2 regions of the Halomonas marinisediminis genome follow, and region 1 is predicted to be linked to the other one. Evidence: predicted binding sites of a transcription regulator. Region 1 holds the regulator's gene; the other holds the start of a gene.

Region 1 (6,129 bases):
GAGCTGGGGCATGCCGAACTGATCACCGTGACACCGGAAAAGTACCTCTTCGAGGCGCTGGTGATCATGACCCGTCACAAGGTGGAGCGGGTCGTGGTGATGGACCAGCACCAACCGGTGGGGGTGGTGGAGCTGACCGATGTGCTCAGTTACTTCTCCAGTCGCAGCTACGTGGTCAGCCTGCAGGTCGAGCAGGCCGATAGCCTCGAAGCCCTTGCCGCCGCCAGCCGCCGCACTCCCGAGCTGGTCAGCGCGCTGATGGCCCAGGGGGTCAAGCTGCGCTTCTCCATGGGCCTGCTGGCGGCCCTCAACGGCCGGATCATCAACAAGGCCTGGGGGTTTCTGATCGACGAGCGTTACCATGCCGATAGCTGCCTGATGGTGATGGGCAGCGAAGGGCGTGGTGAGCAGATCCTCAAGACCGATCAGGACAACGGCCTGATCCTGGCCGATGATCTCGAGTGGCCCGACTGCGCCGAGCAGATGCAGGGCCTGACCGAGACCCTGGTGGAGCTGGGTTATCCACTCTGCCCGGGCAATATCATGGTCTCCAACCCGGAGTGGGTGGGCACGGTCACCCAGTGGAAGCAGCGCATCACGCGCTGGGTCGAGACTCGGGATGGCGACAGCCTGATGAAGCTGGCGATCATGCTCGACTCCCACGCGGTGGCGGGCAACCCGGCGCTGCTCGACCGGGTGCGTGACGACCTCTTTGCCCGGTGCAGTGGAAACGATCTGCTGCTCTCCTACTTCGCCCGCACCATCCTGCGCTTCTCCACACCGCTGACCCTGTTCGGCTCACTCAAGCGACCCCAGCACGGCATCGATATCAAGAAGGGGGGGATCTTCCCCATCGTGCATGGCGTACGAGTGATGGCACTGGAGCGCGGCATCCGGCCTACCTCGACCCTGGAGCGCCTGGAGGCCCTGGCTGCCGATGGCCGGCTGGAGCCACGCTTCGCCGAAGACCTGGCCGAGGCGCTGGCGCTATTCACCGAGCTGCGCCTCAAGCAGCAGCTGGAGAGGCGTGAGGACGAGGAGGAGGGCGAGCAGCACAGCCCTGATCGAGTAGTGGTACAGGAGCTCTCGTCGCTGGAGCGCGACCTGCTGCGCGAGGCGCTGCATATCGTCAAGGACTTCAAGCAGCGCCTCTCCCACCGCTTTCATCTGGAGTACTCATGAATCGACGGAACGACAACGACACAAGGAGCCCGTCATGCTCAAGATGCTGAGACGCGTCGCGGATCAGCGGCGCCATGCCAACGGCGAGTACGCCTGGCTGTTTCGCCCCTATACCGGTGACGAGATGGTGGTGATCGACACCGAGACCACCGGCCTGGATACCCGCAGCGCCGAGCTGGTGTCGATCGCCGCGGTGCGGGTGCGTGGTGATCATATCCTCACCAGTGACTCCCTGGATCTGCGCCTTCGTCGCCCCGACTCGCTGACCGGTGATTCCATCCGCATCCATGGCCTGCGTGGCATGGACCTCGACAATGGCGAGAGCATCGACAGCGCCCTGGCGCGGCTGCTCGACTTCGTCGGCAATCGCCCTCTCGTGGGCTGGCATCTGGGCTTTGACCTGGCGATTCTCAACCGTGAGCTGCGTCCGCGTTTCGGCTTCGAGCTACCCAACGCCACCGTGGATGTGGCCCAGCTGTGGCGGCGCCGACTGCGACGTCGGCACCCGGCAATCGATAACCTGCCGCGCTTCGAGAGTGCCGCCGAGCGCCTGGGAGTGCCGGTCATGGGGCGCAATACCGCCCTGGGGGATGCGGTGACCACCGCGCTGATGTTCCTGCGCCTGGAGCGCGCTGACGCCGCCGGGAGTTAGTCGGCACGAGTGGCGTCTGGCGTCGCCTGGCGCTGTCGCCGATGGTAGGATGGGCGCCTTTCCATTTTTGCCCGCACTGGCAGCGCCAAGACCTATGCAAGACGCCGTGACCTTCGACCCCCGCGAACGCGATAGCGCGCCCCTCACCCACTCCGGGCCAGCCTCGCCCCAGCAGCAGCCCGGTACCCAGGACAAGCGTGAATTCAACAAGCTGCAGAAGCGGCTGCGTCGCCTGGTAGGCAATGCCATCATCGACTACGGCATGATTCATGAGGGAGATCGGGTGATGGTGTGCCTGTCCGGTGGCAAGGACAGCTACACCCTGCTCGAGATCCTACGCAATCTGCAGCGCAACGCCCCGGTCGACTTCTCGCTGGTGGCGGTGAATCTCGATCAGAAGCAGCCCGGCTTTCCCGAGCATGTGCTGCCCGAGTACCTGGAGACTACCGGGGTCGACTATCATATCCTCGAGCGCGACACCTATTCGGTGGTCAAGGAGAAGACCCCGGAAGGCAAGACCACCTGTGCGCTCTGCTCGCGGCTGCGCCGCGGCTCCCTGTATGGGTTCGCCGAGCAGATCGGTGCCAACAAGATCGCCCTGGGGCACCACCGCGAGGATATCCTCGAGACCCTGTTCCTCAACATGTTCTTCGGCGGCAGCCTCAAGTCGATGCCGCCGAAGCTGCTGTCCGACGATGGCCGGAACATGGTGATTCGGCCGCTGGCCTATTGTCGGGAGGCGGACATTGCCGAGTTTGCTCGGCAGATGGCGTTTCCGATCATCCCCTGCAACCTGTGTGGCTCTCAGCCCAACCTGCAGCGTCAGGTGGTCAAGGAGATGCTGGCGGAGTGGGAGGCGAAGCATCCCGGGCGCCTGGAAAGCATGTTCAAGGCGGTGACCAATGTGGCGCCTTCACAGCTGGCCGACCGTGAGTTGTTTGACTTCGCCGGGCTGGAGGAGAAGCAGGCCAGGATGCAGGCCAGCCGGATCGATATCCAGCAAGAGCTATAAGCTTGAAGAGCGGCGCTCCGCGCCTGGAAGAGCCGGGCTTCGCCCGGAGCTGGAAGAGCACCTGCTTCGCTGGCTCAAGCTTGAAGAACAGGACTTGACGCCTTTGGCAGCGAAGTCATGCTGCTTTTCCAGCTTCCTGCTTTAGTGCGCCCCCTCCTCCTCGGCCAGACGGGTGAGCGCCGGCAGATCGAGGATATTCACCTCGCGCCCCGAGACGGCGACCAGGCCCTGGGTCTGGAAGCGGCCGAGGATACGGCTTACCGTCTCCACCGCCAGGCCCAGGTAGTTGCCGATATCGGCCCGCGCCATGGAGAGGCGGAAGCTGTAGGGCGAGTAGCCGCGGCGGCGGAAACGCTCGGAGAGGCTGGTGAAGAAGCTGGCCAGGCGCTGGTCGGCGGTCTTGCGCGAGAGCAGGCGCATCATGCGGCGGTCATCGCGCAGCTCCTTGCTCATGCTGCGGTAGAGTTGTCCGCGCAGCTCCGGCATCGACTCCGCGAGGTGGTCCAGGCGGTCGAAGGGAATCTCGCAGACGGTGGTGGTCTCCAGTGCCACCACTGTACCCGGGTAGCATTGTTCGTCGATGCCGTCGAGGCCCACCAGTTCGCTGGGGAGATAGAAGTTGGTCAGCTGGTCTTCGCCACTGCCCTCGGTGGTGACCTGCTTGAGGCTGCCGGAGCGAACCGCGAAGACGCTGGAGAAGGGGGTGTCCTGGCGGAATAGCGCCTCGCCCTTCTTGAGTGGTGCGCGACGCCGGATGATGGCGTCGAACTGGTCCATGTCGTCCACCTCGAGTGCCAGAGGCAGGCAGAGAGAGCTGAGACTGCACGTCTGACAGCGCGTCTCCTGTAGTACGGATCGCCGCCGACCGGTGAGAGTATCCGCCATGGCCCTTTCCTTCTTGATCGTGGTCATGGGCCCATTATGGAGCAAAGTGCAGGCAGGGCAAACTATGCGGGGCTCGGCGGCTAGGGGAGGGCGAGGGCCTCAAGGATGTCGGGCAGCCGCCAGTGTCCCTCGGCGGTCAGCGATACTCCCTCAATCGTCATCTCGATCAGTCCCTCCGCGTGGAGCCTCTCGAGGTGTGGGCTCGGCGGCAGGTCGGCAGGGTCGACGCCACGGCCACACAGCAGGGTCTCGCGTGTCGCGCGGTGGCGTCGTTCATCGGCCGTCAGGCGGGCGCCGCGTGCGGTTGGCAGTTGGCTGTTATCGAGTGCCGATTCGTATGCCGCCAGCGTACCGGCGTTACGAACCCAGAGGTCGCCGATACGGCTGGTGGCGTTCACGCCGAGCCCCAGCAGATCACCCGCTTGCCCCCGGGTAAAGCCAAGCGGACCATGCCCCAGAGTGCCGCTGGCCTGGGCCTGTGCCAGGGGGTCGTTGCGGCGCGTGTAGAGGCCCAGGCCGATATGGACATAGCCGGCGGCGTCGAGCCGGGCGCGAGCCACGGCCAGCAGCTGCCGGCGGGTCGAGGCGTCGGGTAGCCAGTCACGGTGGATGGCGCGCTGGGCAGGGTGGTGCTCCGGGCGATGCCGATAGCGGTAGAGGCGGATGCGTGCCGGGACCATGCCGATGACCTGCTCGAGGGTATCGACGAGCCCTTGAGGTGTCTGGAAGGGTAGCCCCAGCATCAGCGACATCGTCAGCTCCCGGAAGCCCAGGCGGTCGGCCTCGTCGACCAGCGACTCGGTCAGGGCCCTCGGCTGTAGGCGGTTGATGGCCTGTTGTACACGTGGATCCAGTTCCTGCACCCCCAGGTTCAGGCGGTTGAAGCCCAGCGCTTGCAGATGGCGCAGGGTCAGCATATCGGTCTCTCGTGGGTCGAGGTCGATGCTGAAGTCCCGCTCCCGGGCACCGGAGAGGCCGAGGCGGGCGTCCAGGCGATCGAAGAGGTCACTCATCTGGTCCAGGGAGAGAAAGGCCGGGGGGGCGCCACCCCAGTGCAGGCGAGATACCGGCGGCAGGCCGCTGAGCCGACGCCGAGCCAGTACCATTTCGCGGTCTAGGCGGGAGAGATAGGGGTCGGCCTGGCGACTGCTGCGGGAGGAGACGCACTGGCTGGCGCAGAAGCGGCAGGCATGGTGGCAGAAGGGTAGGCGCACCTTGATCGCCAGGGGTGCCTCGGCCGGACGCTCGGCGAGGGCCATTTCCAGTGCCTGGGCGCCGATGCCGTCGTGATAGTGGTGCGGGGCAGGGTAGGCGACCTCCGCGGCCGTTACCAGGTCGCCCACGCCGGGCAGCGGCTCTCGAGCAGGACTCGAGGCCCCGGCGGGGACGGTGTGCTTGGCAGGAACGGGCATGGGGCGACTCCGCTGATGGATCTACTCCCCATGCTAGGGCGTGGTGCCGAGACCGGCGTTGAGCTGCGTCAACCCCGCGTGGAATAGTGCTCAGCCGGGATGGTGGGGGCCTCCCCCGGGAGCCAGCAACCATAGCTGCCAGAGCGCGAAGGCGATGATGGAGAGCGCGGCAAGGGTGCGGGTGGCCCGGTGGCGGATCAGCCGGCTCAGCTGGCGCGCGGCAAAGCCGGTGGCCAGCAGGGCCGGCAGGGTGCCTAGTCCGAAGGCGCCCATCAGCAAGGCGCCGCGCAGCGGATCCGCCATGGCCAGGCTCCAGGTCAGCATGGAGTAGACCAGCCCGCAGGGCAGCCAGCCCCATACCGCCCCCAGCGCCACTGCCTGGGGGAGCTTGACCACCGGCATCAGCCGGCGCCCCAGTGGCTCCAGATGGCGCCACAGGCGCCTGCCCAGGGCCTCGATCCCCAGCAGCCCCTTCCACCAGTCGGCGATATAGAGCGCCATAAGGATCAGCATCAGGGCGGCGAGCCCCTGCAGGATAAGGCGCGCGGGGGCGGTCAGCGAGAGCAGGGTGCCGAGCGACGCCGCCAGGACGCCGGCGATCATGTAGCTGGTGATGCGGCCCAGGTTGTAGCCCAGCAGCAGGCCCGAGAGGCGCGCCGGAGAGCGCATGCTGGGTGGCACCGCGAAGGAGAGGGCGCTCATGATGCCGCCGCACATGCCGATGCAGTGGGCACCGCCAAGCAGGCCGAAGACGAAGGCGGCGGCGAAAGGCGGCAGGTCCAGTCCGGTCGGGTCCATCAGCGCGTCTCGTCCGATGGCTCGGAGGTCGGCGATGTGGTGACGTCATCCTTGCCGCCGCTCCTGCGCTCCTCCGTGGGGCGGTCATTGTCGTCCTCATCGAAGAGAATGCGGTAGGCGGGTCCTTCCAGATCCTCGAACTGGTCGTGCTTCACCGCCCAGAAGAAGGCCCACAAGGCCAGGCCCAG
Region 2 (6,129 bases), on a different contig from region 1:
TCACTCGAGCGCTATATCAATGAGCCGGGGCTGCGCCGCGAGCTGCTGCGCCGGGTCTATCACGAAGCGACCCTGGCGGGCCTGCCTCCCGAGCTGGTGCTGGCCCTGATCCAGGTGGAGAGCGCCTTTCGAATCGAGGCGGTCTCCTCTGCCGGGGCGGTTGGGCTGATGCAGATCATGCCATTCTGGATCCGCGAGCTGGGCCTGCCCGCCGATGACCTCAAGGACCCCTGGCGCAATCTGCGCTATGGCTGCACGATACTGGCCCACTACCTGGCGGTGGAGAACGGTGATCTCACCGACGCCCTGGCCCGCTACAACGGCAGCCTGGGCAAGACCTGGTACCCGGAGCGGGTGATGCGCGCCTGGCAGCGCCACTGGCGCCCCGCCGAGGAGCGCCTGACGGTCAGGCGTTGAGGCTATTCACCGCTGGTCACCAGGCCAACATCGGCCAGACCTGCCAACCACCGGCAGACATCCTCGATCACTGGCTCAGCAGGTTGACCGTAATATTCGGCCAGCAGCTCTCCCAACTCCCTCCCGCCAAGCGACTCCTGACCCAGCAGGCGCCAGATCATCGTGCCCGTTTCGTTCAGACGATGTATCTCGCCGCTACCCGACTGAATCAGGAAAAGCTCCCGGCCAAGCGGATAGGTTCGCACCTCCCGGCACGTCACCCAGCGCCGTTGCGCCGGAACCGGGTCATTTATCGCGGGCGCTCCACGTCTGTCAGGTCGAAACCCCTCCCGGCTGCCGACGCCGCAGCCTTGATTTCCCTGCATGCCTCCTTCGAGCGTGGCTCCCAGATGGCGCGCTGCCGTCAGCGGTTCGGCATAGCGCAACAGCAGACAGGGAACACGCTCCATCAGCGGAAGCAGGTGTGCCATCAACGCCTCGGGGCGGGCATGGTAGGCGAAGTTCTGCATCAGCAGCTGCAGCAATCCCTCCCCAGGCTGGAGCCGGATGATATCGGGGCTGGTTAGCCGGTCATCGCGCTCGAGGAGAACCAGGGCACCCACCGCGCATCGCTCACCATGTTCAGCGAGCCCATTGCCCGGCGGCAACACGAAGCGGTAACGTGAATCCTGCGGGCCGGCATGGGCCTCGGCATACTCGACCAACGGCGGCGAGAAGCTCTCGGGAAGCGGCAGACGTAGCCTCGGTGCCATGCCCAGCGCGACACCCTCACCCTCTCGTGTCAGACCCAGAACATCGTCCCCGAACAGCCGATAACCGGCCGCGGAGAAGGCCACCGCCAGAGTGCTCTTGCCGGCCCGATGGCCCTCCGGGAACAGCACCAAACGGCCATCAACTTCGACAGAGGCACAGTGCAGCCCCAGCAGTGAGGCCTCGCGATCGAGATAATCACCACCCAGATCCGCGATCAGGCTGCATACCGCCGCCGTCGAGGTCGGTAACTCGAGTCCGCGGGGCAACCTGGGCGAACGCTGCCAATATCCCCCAGGGCGTCGCCGCAGGCGTATGGCGGGCGCCAACCCCCGGGCTTGCCTGATGGAGGGGGGCCAATGCGCCAGCGCCTGTCTTAGCGCCTCGATGACGTCGGGTGACTCCTCTACACGCAGGCAACGACCGAGACCGGGGAGGGAAATATCAAATGCGCCGTCCCTCATCGCCGATAATCGGGGCGACCAAAGACGATATCCTCGACAATCGTCAACGGGTCTTCGCGATATTCACGCAGGCGGCGACGGTCTCGCTCATATTGCCGACGCGAATGGTAGCGGTCGTCTTTTCTATAGTGACCACCTTCCCGATGATGATAGTGCTCGTGGTAGACCCTCTTCTCCTTCCGGTAACCCCCATCGTAACGACTGGGTCGGGAATAGCTGGGACGCGACCAGCTGGGTCGTGAGTGGCTGGGGCGCGAACGATGCCCCCCGTCCCACGCATGGGCCTGGCCAACACTGAGCAACGTGGGGGCCACATAGGCACTGGCCACTCCTGCCCCCAGAGTGGCAAGCAACCGTCGGCGGCGCTGGCGATGCTGCTCAGCAGCCGTATTCTCATGATCCTGTTGTGACATATCAGCCTCCAGCTTACCCAATAGGCCATAATCGAACACTGTTCATACTAACCATTGAGGAAACGAGAAGTCCCCACCGGACGATCGTTGTCGTATTGTTTTCATGAGCGTTGCAGGATCGCGACACTTCGATGGCCAATAAAAAAAGGCCGACCCGTGAAGGTCGGCCCACTGGGCGGATGGCTCCCCCCTCCCCTGACGACTCGTGCCGTGACTGACTTCAGCGCTTCTTGCGGTGATCCCGCACGATGAAGGTGATCCAGCCACCCATGAAAGCGACCATCATCGCGACGGTGACTAGCCCAAAGACTACAGCGTCATCCAGATACATGTTGATCTCCTCCCCGCCCTGATGTGTTGAATCCACTGTAAGCCGGAACGGCGGGGGGAATTCTGATCTGAATCAAGTTACGCTTCGGCGCCTGCCGGGAGCCATCAGGCAATTGATTCAGGTCAGTTTTCAGAGCAACTTCTTGTCCTCGACCTGGGTGTGATCCGTGTCGGGGGGCAGCGGGTGTCCCTTGGCGAACTCGGCACGGGTGGCATCGCGAACCGTCAGCACCTCGAGCTCATAGCGCAGGGTTTGACCGGCCAGGGGGTGGTTGGTGTCGATCAGCACGCTGTCGTCGCGCACCTCCAGGACGGTGACGATCTGGGGGCCATCATCGCCGGGGGTCTGGAAACGCATGCCAGGCGAGAGCTCGGGGACCGGAAAGGCGTCCCGCCCCACCTCGCGCTTGAGGGCCTCATTACGCAGGCCATAGGCCTCGGCGGGCATCAGGGTCACGGTCAGTTCGGCCCCCTCGGCCTGGCCGTCCAGGGCACGCTCCAGCCCGGCGACGATGTTGTGGTGGCCGTGCAGGTATTCGAGGGGCTGCTGGCGGGCGCGGGAGTCATCGAGGACCCGGCCGTCGGCATCAATCAGCACATAGTGCAGCGTGACGACACACTGGGGAGCGATGGTCATGGGCTTCTCCTGAGTGGGAGGGGATAACGTGACAGGGCGGGGGCGACCTAGCCGCGCCGTAGATTGGCGACCGGCATCTCCAGACGCTGCTGACGCTGCAGCATGTTGAGCAGCACGATGGCGCGCTCTTCCCCCTTGTGGCTCTCGAACACCGCCTGCAGCTCCTTGAAGGGCCCTTCGGTGATCTGCACCACCTCACCGGCCTGGAAATAGAAGTTGGCATCCTGGTCGCGCTCGTTACCCTTGTCGCGCAGGGTCGCCACCAGGCTGTCATCCACGGCGACCGGCGTATCGCCGAAGGTGACCAGTTTCAACACGCCCCGGGTGGAGCGGATCGGCCGCCAGTTGCTGACCAGTCGGTCGAGGCGAATAAACAGATAGTAGGGAAACAGCGGCTCGGTGACCCAGGTCAGCTTGCCGCGGCGCTTCTTCTGAACGTCGAGTACCGGATGGAAGACCTCGAAGCCCTGGTTGAGCAGATTCTCGGTGGCGCGAAAGGATTCGCCCCCCTTGCACTGGATCACATACCAGCGCGGCACGGCCGCATCCTCTTCCTGGCGGATCGTATCGCTCTCCTTCATGGGGTCTCCCGTCGCTCTGGATGCTGGTATCACTGCCGGGGCTCTGCAACAATCGCTCGTTGCTTGTGCGCCCCGCTTGCGGGCCGGGCGCCCGGCGAAAGAGGCGAGGATTCTAACACCGTTGCAAGGAGAGCCCCATGCCGACGCCACCCGTGCAGAGAAGCTGGCAAGATGCCCTGGCGATCTATCTGCGTGCGCCTGTCATCACCATGCTGTTCCTGGGCTTCTCCGCCGGCCTGCCCTTCCTGCTGGTGTTCTCCACGCTGTCGGCCTGGCTGCGCAGCGACGGTGTCGAGGTGGCGGCGATCGGCTTCTTCGCCTGGATCGGCATGCTCTATTCGATCAAGTTCTTCTGGGCGCCAGTGGTGGACCGCCTGCCACTGCCGTTGCTGACTCGCCGCCTCGGCCAGCGCCGCGGCTGGATGCTGCTGGCTCAGGCAATGATCGTCGCCGGGCTGGTGGGGCTCGCCGGAATCGACCCGCTCGGGCAGCTGCCCCTGGTGGCCGCCTTCGCCCTGCTGGTCGCCTTCGGCAGCGCCACCCAGGATATCGCCATCGATGCCTTCCGCATCGAGTCGGCGCCTGAGGACATCCAGGCGGCCATGGCCTCCACCTATATCATCGGCTACCGGGGCGGGCTGCTGGCCGCCGGCGCCGGCGCCCTCTACGTGGCCTCGTGGCTCTCCTGGGAGGCCGCCTACCTGAGCATGGCGGCACTGGTGGGCATCGGCATCATCACGGTGCTGGTGCGCCCGGAACCCGAGCGGCTCTCGCTGAGCACGCAGTTGATCCACGAGCCACGCGTGCGCGCCTTCCTGCGGGCCAGTCGCGGAAGACCCAAGCCCCTGCGGCGCCTGGGCGCCTGGGTGATCGGCGCCATCGTCTGCCCCTTCACCGACTTCTTTACCCGCTATCGGCACAAGGCCCTGTGGCTGCTGCTCTTCGTGGCGGTATTTCGCATCAGCGACCTGGCCATGGCGTCCATGGCCAACCCGCTCTATATCGACCTGGGCTTCTCACTCAAGGAGATCGCCAACGTCACCAATGCGTTCGGTATCGCCATGAGCATCGGTGGGGGCATGCTGGGGGGGCTGCTGGTGGCACGCTACGGCATCGGGCCGCTCCTGGTGCTCGGCGCCACGGCCGCCGCACTGACCAACCTGCTGTTCAGCGCCCTGGCGCTGACCGGCCAGAGCCTGCCCATGCTGGTCATGGCCATCGTCGGCGACAACCTGGCCAATGGCCTGGCCAGTGCGGTCTTTATCGCCTTCCTCTCCAGCCTGACCTCGAGGGCCTACACCGCGACGCAGTACGCGCTGTTCTCGTCGCTGATGACCCTGCCAGGCAAGTTCCTGAGCGGCTTCGGCGGGCTGGTCGTCGAGGTCGAGGGCTATGCCACCTTCTTCCTGATCTCCGCCGTCATGGGGATTCCGGCGGTGCTGCTGGCACTCTGGATCAGCCGCGACCGTGAGCTGATGCCCGTCCCTGAAGCATCGAGAGCATGAATACCGGGCGCCTGGCGGCGCCATTCGCCCGGCAGAGCCGGCCTCCTACATGGCAGAATGGCTCAGCGCCGGCTGAGCCACTCCTGCAGCCACGCCAGGGCCCCCGGTGTGGCCCGCCACTGATCGCGCATCAGGGTGCGATACTGCCAGGCCTCGGCCCGGCTGCCCGGCACGACCGCGCCATCCTCGCCCACCGGCGTCGGCGGCGCCGAGCTGTCGCCACACATCAGCTTCACCGCGTGAGCATTGTGGGCATGAGTCTCCTCCAGTGCCTGGGCCGCCTCGTCGAGCCGGTCGAGGCGATAGAGCGCCAAAACACGTCCCATCAGCACGCCCAACACCGGCCCCTCGGCCTCGGCTTCCGGTGGCTGCTCACTGAGCGCCAGTGCCTCGCTGTCGCGTCCGTCGCGCAACAGCTGGTCGAGCACCAGCTCGCGAAGCCCCAGGCTGTCATGGCGATCCAGGGCCAGCAGGCCTTCGGCGAGCCGTCGTGAACGCTCCCGCGCCCCGCGCTCCATGCCAACCACCAGCGCCAGCCCCGTCCGCAACAGCAGCGTGTTGTCGGCATCTTCCCAGGCCAGGGTGCCCGGCCCCTCGGCCGCCACCTGCTCCAGCCAGCGCTCCAGCCGCAGGGCAAGCGGCACGAACAGGCTCGGCGCCATCCAGGGCAGGCTGCCGAAGCGCGAGGTCAGCGCCAGAGTCAGTTCCTGGACGACTGCCGGTGCATCCAGCCACTCCGGATGGCGGCAAAGCTCGGGCAACCACTCCGCGGCAGCGGGCCAGGGATCATCATCGAGTCCCAGTGGGGAGTCGGAAACACCCGATATCGGGAAGACCCGTCGCCAGGCGGCGTGCAGGGTGTCCTCGCGGGCGGTGGTGTGATACAGGAGCCGCCCCTCCCCGGTGCATGACACGGCCAGGCGCGGAGCGATCGGGAGCTCCTCGAGAAGCGCCTGCAGCGACGCCAGCGGCTCGGCCAGGTCTTCCTCGGCATTGAGCAGCTGCTCGGCCAGGGTGGCACCGGGGTTCTCG

The links. Region 1 encodes FNR, which switches genes on or off when oxygen is low (the NO sensors DNR and NnrR bind a similar motif). Its sites were predicted from a motif close to TTGATNTANATCAA; they were not measured.
Region 2: the regulator FNR is predicted to act here: its motif matches at 2,438-2,451, upstream of ccoM (cytochrome c oxidase subunit CcoM).

Annotation. Positions count from the first base shown of each region.
Region 1 covers NZ_SLTR01000017.1:62,617-68,745, reverse strand. Annotated here, with positions in the region: gene E0702_RS12545 (putative nucleotidyltransferase substrate binding domain-containing protein) at 1-1,182, shown strand, start outside; gene E0702_RS12540 (3'-5' exonuclease) at 1,217-1,834, shown strand; gene ttcA (tRNA 2-thiocytidine(32) synthetase TtcA) at 1,929-2,846, shown strand; gene fnr (fumarate/nitrate reduction transcriptional regulator Fnr) at 2,988-3,731, opposite strand; gene E0702_RS12525 (radical SAM protein) at 3,812-5,143, opposite strand; gene E0702_RS12520 (sulfite exporter TauE/SafE family protein) at 5,234-5,941, opposite strand; gene ccoS (cbb3-type cytochrome oxidase assembly protein CcoS) at 5,941-6,129, opposite strand, start outside.
Region 2 covers NZ_SLTR01000015.1:31,181-37,309, forward strand. Annotated here, with positions in the region: gene E0702_RS11440 (lytic transglycosylase domain-containing protein) at 1-417, shown strand, start outside; gene E0702_RS11445 (PqqD family peptide modification chaperone) at 420-1,436, opposite strand; gene E0702_RS11450 (hypothetical protein) at 1,628-2,044, opposite strand; gene ccoM (cytochrome c oxidase subunit CcoM) at 2,265-2,375, opposite strand; gene E0702_RS11455 (FKBP-type peptidyl-prolyl cis-trans isomerase) at 2,505-3,011, opposite strand; gene rfaH (transcription/translation regulatory transformer protein RfaH) at 3,059-3,592, opposite strand; gene E0702_RS11465 (AmpG family muropeptide MFS transporter) at 3,730-5,097, shown strand; gene E0702_RS11470 (SEC-C domain-containing protein) at 5,160-6,129, opposite strand, start outside.